DNA from 2 places in the Pseudomonas sp. NPDC090592 genome. Region 1 is predicted to be linked to the other one. Evidence: predicted binding sites of a transcription regulator. Region 1 holds the regulator's gene; the other holds the start of a gene.

Region 1 (4,343 bases):
TAGGCTCGGTTGCTGGCAGCGAAGCGGGGCAACCATTTGAGCAGGTAGCTGGAAATGTCGTTGTACATGTCTTCGACATCCGGCTGTGCGGCCAGGTACTCGACAACCGGTTGGTCGAGGCCAGAGTGCTCGCGCAGCTCGGGCTTCCAGTAGGGGTTGGGCAGGCAGCGCACATCGAACACCAGGTCGGCATCGACCGGCATGCCGCGCTTGAAGCCGAACGACTCGACCAGGAACGCGGTGCCAGGCTCGGGTTGGTTGAGCAGGCGCAGCTTGATCGAATCACGCAACTGATAAAGGTTGAGGCTGGTGGTGTCGATCTTCAGGTCGGCCAGGTCGGCGATCGGGCCCAGAAGTTCGTTTTCGACGCGGATCGCTTCGGCCAGCGAGCGATTGGCATTGGTCAGTGGATGCCGTCGGCGGGTTTCCGAGAAGCGCTTGAGCAGCATGTCTTCGTCGGCATCCAGGAACAACACATCGCACTGGATGTTGCGCGCACGGGCTTCTTCGAGCAATTCGGGGAAGCGCGTCAGGTGGCTAGGCAGGTTGCGTGCGTCAATCGACACGGCAACCTTCGGTTGCAGCAGTTCGGTGTTGATCAGTGCTTCTTCCGCCAACTGCGGCAGCAGCCCGGCGGGAAGGTTGTCAATGCAGTAGAAACCGTTGTCTTCCAGGACATCGAGGGCGGTGCTCTTGCCGGAGCCGGACCGGCCGCTGACAATGATCAGGCGCATGTTCAGTGCTCGTTCTGTACGTCCAGGACAACCTGGTACAGGGCCTCGTCACTGCTGGCGGCACGCAGGCGATCACGAACCTCTTTGCGATCGAGCATGCTGGCAATCTGGCGCAGCAGTTCCAGGTGTGCATCGGTGGCAGCTTCGGGCACCAACAGGACGAACAGCAGGTCCACGGGTGCGCCATCGATGGCGTCGTAATCGATTGGGGCTTCAAGGTGCAGCAGGGCGCTGACCGGGGAGGTGCAACCTTCAAGCCGGCAGTGCGGGATGGCGATGCCATTGCCGAAACCGGTCGAGCCGAGTTTTTCCCGGGCGACCAGCTTTTCGAAGACGTCTTGCATCTCCAGTTCTGGCACTTGTTCGGCGATGACGGTGGCGACCTTTTCCAGGGCGCGCTTCTTGCTGCCGCCCGGCACGTTCACAAGGGAACGGCCGGGGGTCAGGATGGTTTCAAGTCGGATCATGGATGAGGGGGATCAGCGGGCAGCTGCACCTTGCAGCAGGCTTTGCTGTTTTTCCTTGTGTTTTTTCAGTTGGCGGTCGAGCTTGTCGGCCATGGCGTCGATCGCTGCATACATGTCTTCGTGTTCGGCATTGGCAACCACCTCGCCGCCCGGAATCTGCAGGGTCGCCTCGACCTTCTGCTGCAGCTTCTCGACTTTCAGGATGACCTGCGCGTTGGTGATCTTGTCAAAGTGGCCCTCCACGCGAGTGAGCTTCTCGAGCACGTAATCGCGCAGTGGCTGGGTGACTTCTACATGGTGTCCACTGATGTTGACTTGCATACAGCTTCTCCTTTGTTGCCCGTGCATAAAGAGGCAGGTCTTGCACCTGCCCCACAAACGCTGTGGCACATCTCAGGCGCTACATCAGTCGCTTGCGCTCGCTCGACGGTGCGATGCCGAGGGACTCGCGGTACTTGGCGACGGTGCGACGGGCTACCTGGATGCCTTGTGCCTCCAGTAAACCAGCGATCTTGCTGTCACTCAATGGCTTTTTCTGATTTTCCGCGGCAACCAGTTTCTTGATGATCGCGCGGATCGCTGTGGACGAGCATTCTCCGCCTTCGGAGGTGCTGACGTGGCTGGAGAAAAAGTATTTCAGCTCGTAGATGCCACGCGGTGTGTGCATGTATTTCTGCGTGGTCACCCGCGAAATGGTCGACTCGTGCATGCCTACCGCTTCGGCGATGTCGTGCAGCACCAAGGGCTTCATCGCTTCGTCACCGTGGTCGAGGAAGCCGCGCTGGTGCTCGACGATCTGCGTGGCAACCTTCATCAGGGTTTCGTTGCGGCTTTGCAGGCTCTTGATGAACCAGCGCGCTTCCTGCAACTGGTTGCGCATGAAGGTGTTGTCGGCGCTGGTATCGGCACGGCGGACGAAGCCGGCGTACTGCGGGTTGACGCGCAGGCGCGGGACGGCTTCCTGGTTCAGCTCCACCAGCCAGCGCTCGCTGTCTTTGCGCACGATGACGTCAGGTACCACGTATTCAGGCTCGCTGGACTCGATTTGCGAACCGGGGCGCGGGTTCAGGCTTTGCACCAGCTCGATCACCTGGCGCAGCTCGTCTTCCTTGATTTTCATGCGGCGCATCAGCTGGCTGTAGTCACGGCTGCCGAGCAGGTCGATGAAATCAGTGACCAGGCGCTTGGCTTCGGTCATCCACGGGGTATTGGCGGGCAATTGGCGCAGTTGCAGCAGCAGGCATTCGCCCAGGTTGCGGGCGCCGACGCCGGCTGGCTCGAACTGCTGGATGCGGTGCAGCACCGCTTCGACCTCGTCCAGCTCGATATCCAGCTCCGGGTCGAAACCGGCGCAGATTTCCTCGAGGGTGTCTTCCAGGTAGCCCTGGCCGTTGATGCTGTCGATCAGGGTAACGGCGATCAGGCGGTCGGTGTCGGACATCGGCGCCAGGTTCAGCTGCCACAGCAGGTGGCTTTGCAGGCTCTCGCCGGCCGATGTGCGGGTGGTGAAGTCCCACTCGTCGTCATCGTTGCTCGGCAGGCTGCTGGCGCTGGTCTGGTAGATGTCTTCCCAGGCGGTGTCGACCGGAAGCTCGTTGGGGATGCGCTCGCTCCACTCACCGTCTTCCAGGTTGTCGGCACTGACAGTGCTCTCCTGGAAGCTGTTGTCCTGGACTTCGGCGGCCGGTTTGTTCTCGGCGTTGTCCGCCATCGGGTCGCTGTTGTCGAAGTCCTCGCCGTCTTCCTGACGTTCGAGCATCGGGTTCGACTCCAGCGCTTCCTGGATTTCCTGTTGGAGGTCCAGGGTAGAAAGCTGGAGCAGGCGGATGGCCTGTTGCAACTGCGGTGTCATCGTCAGTTGCTGGCCCATTTTTAGGACGAGCGATGGTTTCATGGCTGGGGCTTAATACCTTGTTCGCCGGCGCGCATGCGCCATCCACTACACGAGGGCGCCAGGGCGCCAGATCAAGCAAGTTTTATGCCTTAAATTGTAGCGTTTGCCTAGAGCACTGTAACAACTTTAGCCCCGGTTTCAGGGCGATCTGCCAGTACTCCAGGCATGTGCCGGGGTCAGAGCCGGAACTCGTGGCCCAGGTAAACCTCTTTCACCAGGTCGTTGGCCAGGATGGTCTCGGCATCGCCTTCAGCGATCAGGCGGCCATCATTGACGATATAGGCGGTTTCGCAAATATCCAGGGTCTCACGCACGTTGTGGTCGGTGATGAGTACACCGATGCCCTTGGCCTTGAGATGGTGGATGATCTGCTTGATGTCGCCGACCGAGATCGGGTCGACACCGGCAAATGGTTCGTCCAGCAGGATGAACTTGGGCGCGGTCGCCAGGGCGCGGGCAATCTCTACGCGGCGGCGTTCACCACCGGAGAGGCTCATGCCGAGGTTATCGCGGATGTGGCTGATGTGGAATTCCTGCAGCAGGCTTTCCAGCTCTTTGCGCCGGCCTTCGCGGTCGAGGTCCTTGCGGGTCTCGAGGATGGCCATGATGTTGTCGGCCACCGACAGCTTGCGGAAGATCGAAGCTTCCTGCGGCAGGTAGCCGATGCCGGCGCGGGCGCGGCCGTGCATGGGCTGGTGGCTGACATCGAGGTTGTCGATGAGCACGCGGCCCTGCTCGGCCTGCACCAGCCCGACAATCATGTAGAAGCAGGTGGTCTTGCCGGCACCGTTGGGGCCGAGCAAGCCGACGATCTGGCCGCTGTCGATCGACAGGCTGACGTCACGTACCACCTGACGCCCCTTGTAGCTCTTGGCCAGGTGCTGGGCTTTGAGGGTTGCCATTTACTCGGCCTTCTTCTTGGGCTGGATCACCATGTCGATACGCTGACGCGGTGAGGTCACGTTGCCACCGCGACCGGCAGTTGCCACCTGGGTCTGGGTGTTGTAGACGATTTTCTCGCCTTCGGTGGTGTTGCCCTCGTTCTCGACCTTGGCACGGTCGGTGAGGATCACCAGGTCTTTCTGCGCCTGATACTGGATAGTCACGCCCCAGCCTTTCATCTTGTCCGGCTTGGCTGCGCTCTGTTGCTGCTCGAAGTAGGCCAGGTTGCCCACCGAGGTCACCACGTCGATATCGCCGGCGGCGGAACGGGTGATGGTCACGGTGTTGCCTTTGATCATCATCGAA
Region 2 (4,343 bases), on a different contig from region 1:
ATCGGCTATGCCCAACTGCGCCAGCATCCGCACCAGTGGCCTTGCGCGCCTGGCCGTGCCAGCGACCGCAGCCCCTTGCGCTACCTGAACGATGGCAGCAGCCAGGTGCTGTTCCACGATAGTGAGGGTGAGCGCCCGGCGCTGGCCTTTCCCACCGCCAGCGGCAAGGCCCGCTTCTTCGCCCGGCCCTGGTTGCCGGCACCCGAGTTGCCGGATCACGACTACCCCATGGTGTTGAACACCGGCCGTGTGCAGCACCAGTGGCACACCCTGACCAAGACCGGCAAGGTGCCGTCGTTGAACAAGCTGGAGCCCGGCCCCTTCGTCGAAATCCACCCCGAAGATGCCGCCCGGCTGGGCGTTGCTGAAAAAGACCAGGTGGCCATTCGCTCTCGTCGCGGCCGTGCCGTGCTGCCGGCACGCCTCAGCGACCGGGTCATGCCCGGCAACTGCTTTGCGCCGTTCCACTGGAACGACCTGGTCGGCGAGCAACTGGCAATCAATGCCGTTACCTGCGATGCGGTCGACCCGTTGTCGCTGCAGCCCGCCTTCAAACACTGCGCCGTGGCCCTGGAACGGGTTGCAGGCGAGCGTATCGAAGCCCTTGAACTGAACACTGCCATTGCGGAGCCAGCCCATATGCCGACTGCCACCCTGTCTCGTCTGCTTGGCCTGGACACCCTGCCAGCCCCGGTGCTGGCCGAGGAAGAGCGTCATTACCTGCAAGGTTTCCTGCTGGGCCTGGAGCAGAGCCGTGCCGATGGCCTGCCCAGCCTGCCGGCCAGTGCACCGTTGGCAGCCAGCCGCCGGTTGTTCGTCGACGGCTTGCTTGCCGGTCTGTTTGCCCAGCCCACGGTGTTACCCGCTGCGGCGTTGTCGGCACCACGGCATCAAGTGCTGTGGGCCTCGCAGACGGGTAACGGCGAGCTGTTGGCCCAGCGCTGTGCTGAACACTTGCGCGGTGCCGGCCTGGACGTGCAGCTCAGTTGCATGGAGGCGGTCAGCCCGCGCCAGCTACAAGGCGCCGCCAGCGTGCTGCTGATCGCCAGCACGTTTGGCGATGGCGACGCGCCCGACAGCGCCGGGGCATTCTGGCAGGCGTTGCAGGGCGAGGAGGGCGCCCACTGCGCCGAGCTGTCTTATGCCGTGCTGGCCCTGGGCGACTCCAGTTACGACCAGTTCTGCGGTTTTGGCCGCAAGCTCGACCAGCGCCTGGCCGAGCTGGGTGGGCGGCGCCTGTTGCAACGGGTGGACTGCGAGCCGGACTTCGACGAAGCCTTCGCCGGCTGGCTCGACGCTTTGCTGCCGTCGCTGGGCAGCGTCGCAGCGCCGCAGCCGGCAACTGAACCTGCGGCTGTGACGGCCTACAGCAAACAGCAACCCTGGGCCGCCAGCCTGCTGGAAAACCGCCTGCTCAACGGCCCCGGTGCCAGCAAGGAAACCCGCCAGATGGTCTTCGACCTGAGCGGTAGCGGCTTCACTTATGCCGCCGGTGATGCCTTGGGCGTGTGGCCGTGCAACTGCCCGGCCCTGGTCGAGGAACTGCTGGCGCTGATGCAGCTCGATGGTCAGGTCATGGTCGAGCTGAAGGGCCAGCCTGCCATGCCACTGGCCGAAGCCCTGCGCAGCCATCTGGAAATTGCCAAGGTCACCCCGCAACAACTTCAGGCATTCGCAGGCAATGCGCCCGATCTGCAGCGGCTGCTGCAACCCGAGTGCAAGGCCGAGCTGCAGGACTGGCTGTGGGGGCGGCAACTGGTCGATGTGCTGCGCGCCTTTCCCCAGCAGTTGCCACTGGCCAGTTGGCTGGCGTTGCTCAAACCGTTGCAGCCGCGTCTCTACTCGATCAGCTCCAGTCCGCTGGCGCATCCGCAGCAGGTGCATTTGACGGTGTCGACGGTGCGCTATGGCGAACGCAAGGGGGTGTGCTCAAGCTTCCTGGCCGACCGTGCGCAGGCGCTGAAGGTGGCGATCTTCCCGCAGGTTTCGAAGCATTTTCGCCTGCCGGAGGACGACAATGTGCCGGTGATCATGGTCGGCCCCGGTACCGGTATCGCCCCTTTCCGCGCCTTCCTCGAAGAGCGTGAGGCGCGCGGGGCGCAAGGCGGCAACTGGCTGTTCTTCGGTGAGCAGTACGCGGCCACCGACTTTTATTACCAAGAGCAGCTGGAAGCCTGGCAGAAAGCCGGGCACTTGCGCCTGGACACAGCGTTTTCGCGTGACCAGGCGGAGAAGATCTATGTGCAGCAGCGCATGATCGAGCAGGGCGCACAGCTGTGGCAATGGCTGCAGGCGGGGGCGTACTTCTATGTGTGTGGTGATGCGCAGCGCATGGCCAAGGATGTGGATGCGGCGTTGCGGGTGATCGTGGCCGAGCATGGCGGGATGGATGTAGCGGCGGCTGCGGCTTATGTCGACGATCTGGGCAAGGCCAGGCGTTATCGGCGGGATGTGTACTGAGTGCTCCAAGTTGGGGTGTTGTGCACTTTGAATGTGCATTGACAGTGCCGGCCTCTTCGCGGGCTCGCCCGCTCCCACAGGTACAGCGCAAACCTGGAAAACCGTGGAGATCCCTGTGGGAGCGGGCGTGCCCGCGAAGAGGCCAGCACAGGAAACAGGCTTGGCACACTCCCTGCTTTACCCCAGATACAACAAAGCCCACTGATCAATGGCGATCAACCCGGGCCCCCTACCGTGATGAATACAGGCAAAGGCGCCTGGAGCTTCGGCTCCAGGCGCTTTTTTTTTGATCGAGGATCGGCATATGAAGGCAACAGCGAGCAGCGGGCAACGAGAGCGCCTGGTCATCGTCGGCAACGGCATGGTCGGCCACCACTGTGTCGAGCAACTGGTCAGCCGTGGCGCCTTGCAGCGCTTCGAGGTGCGGGTGTTCGGCGAAGAGCGCCAGCGCGCCTACGACCGCGTGCACCTGTCCGAGTACTTCGGCGGCAGCTGTGCCGAAACCCTGGCCCTGTGCGAGCACGATTTCTACACCGCCAATGGCGTGCACCTGCACCTCGGTGAGGCCGTGCTGGCAATCGACCGCGAGCGCTGCGAGGTGGTTACCGCCGAAGGCCGTTATGGCTATGACCAATTGGTGCTGGCCACCGGTTCCTATCCCTTCGTGCCGCCGATCGAAGGCTCCAGCGGCAACGCCTGTCTGGTCTACCGCACGCTCGACGACCTCGACGGCATCCGCGCCGCCGCTGCCAGTGCCCGCCGTGGCGTGGTGGTTGGCGGTGGCCTGCTCGGCCTGGAGGCCGCCAACGCGCTCAAGTCGCTGGGCCTGGAAGCCCATGTGGTGGAGTTTGCCCCGCGCTTGATGCCGGTACAGCTGGACGGCGAGGGCGGTGCCGCGCTCAAGGCGCAGATCGAGGCGCTGGGCGTGGGTGTGCACCTGTCACGTGCCACCCAGTCGATCAGCGCGGGTGAAGGGTACCGCTACCGCATGAACTTCGACGGCGGTGAGCACCTGGAAACCGACCTGATCGTGTTCTCTGCCGGTATTCGCCCGCAGGATGCCCTGGGCCGAGCCTGTGGCCTGGACATCGCCACGCGTGGCGGGGTCGTGATCGACAACCATTGCCGCAGCAGCGACCCGCGCATCTTTGCCATTGGCGAGTGCGCTTCGTGGAACGGCAGCGTGTTCGGCCTGGTTGCCCCGGGCTACAGCATGGCGCGCAACCTGGCTGCGTTGCTGATGGGGGAGGCGGCAGTTGCGTTCACCGGCGCCGACATGTCGACCAAGCTCAAGTTGCTGGGCGTGGATGTCGGCTCGATTGGCGATGCCCATGGCGCCACGCCAGGTGCGCGCAGTTACCGCTTCATCGACGAAGCCAACAGCGCCTACCGCCGGCTGGTGGTGGATGCCAGCGGCAAGCATGTGCTCGGCGCGGTGCTGGTGGGTGACAACAGCTACTACGACACCCTGCTGCAATACGCCCAGAACGGCATTACCCTGCCGGCCGACCCGGCCGCGCTGATTCTGCCGCAAGGCGGTGGCGCGCCGGCCCTGGGCGCCGATGCACTGCCCGACAGCGCGACCATCTGCTCGTGCCACAACGTCAGCAAAGGCGCGGTTTGCGCTGCCATCGACAGCGGCTGCAGCGACCTGGCTGCGGTCAAGGGCTGCACCAAGGCCGCCACCGGTTGCGGAGGTTGCGCGGCGCTGCTGAAGCAGGTGTTCGAGCACGAACTGACCGCCCGTGGTGTTGCGGTAGACAAGAGCCTGTGCGAACACTTCGGTTACACCCGTCAGGAGCTGTACGGGCTGGTGCGCGTGGAAGGTATCCGCACCTTCAGCGAACTGCTCGAACGCCACGGCAAGGGCCACGTAGGCTGTG

Evidence for each region. The regulator sigma-54, encoded in region 1, starts transcription at its own class of promoters, with help from an activator protein. The targets are predictions, from matches to a motif close to ANTGGCATNNANNTTGCTNT.
Region 2: a site for sigma-54 is predicted at 2,620-2,639, ahead of nirB (nitrite reductase large subunit NirB). Genes of this name have one in related genera too.

The regions. Positions count from the first base shown of each region.
Region 1 covers NZ_JBIVXJ010000015.1:100,664-105,006, forward strand. The annotation lists gene rapZ (RNase adapter RapZ) at 1-734, opposite strand, end outside; gene ptsN (PTS IIA-like nitrogen regulatory protein PtsN) at 737-1,201, opposite strand; gene hpf (ribosome hibernation-promoting factor, HPF/YfiA family) at 1,214-1,522, opposite strand; gene ACIQUI_RS15665 (RNA polymerase factor sigma-54) at 1,602-3,095, opposite strand; gene lptB (LPS export ABC transporter ATP-binding protein) at 3,272-3,997, opposite strand; gene lptA (lipopolysaccharide transport periplasmic protein LptA) at 3,998-4,343, opposite strand, start outside.
Region 2 covers NZ_JBIVXJ010000026.1:56,162-60,504, reverse strand. The annotation lists gene ACIQUI_RS21150 (molybdopterin-dependent oxidoreductase) at 1-2,460, shown strand, start outside; gene nirB (nitrite reductase large subunit NirB) at 2,765-4,343, shown strand, end outside.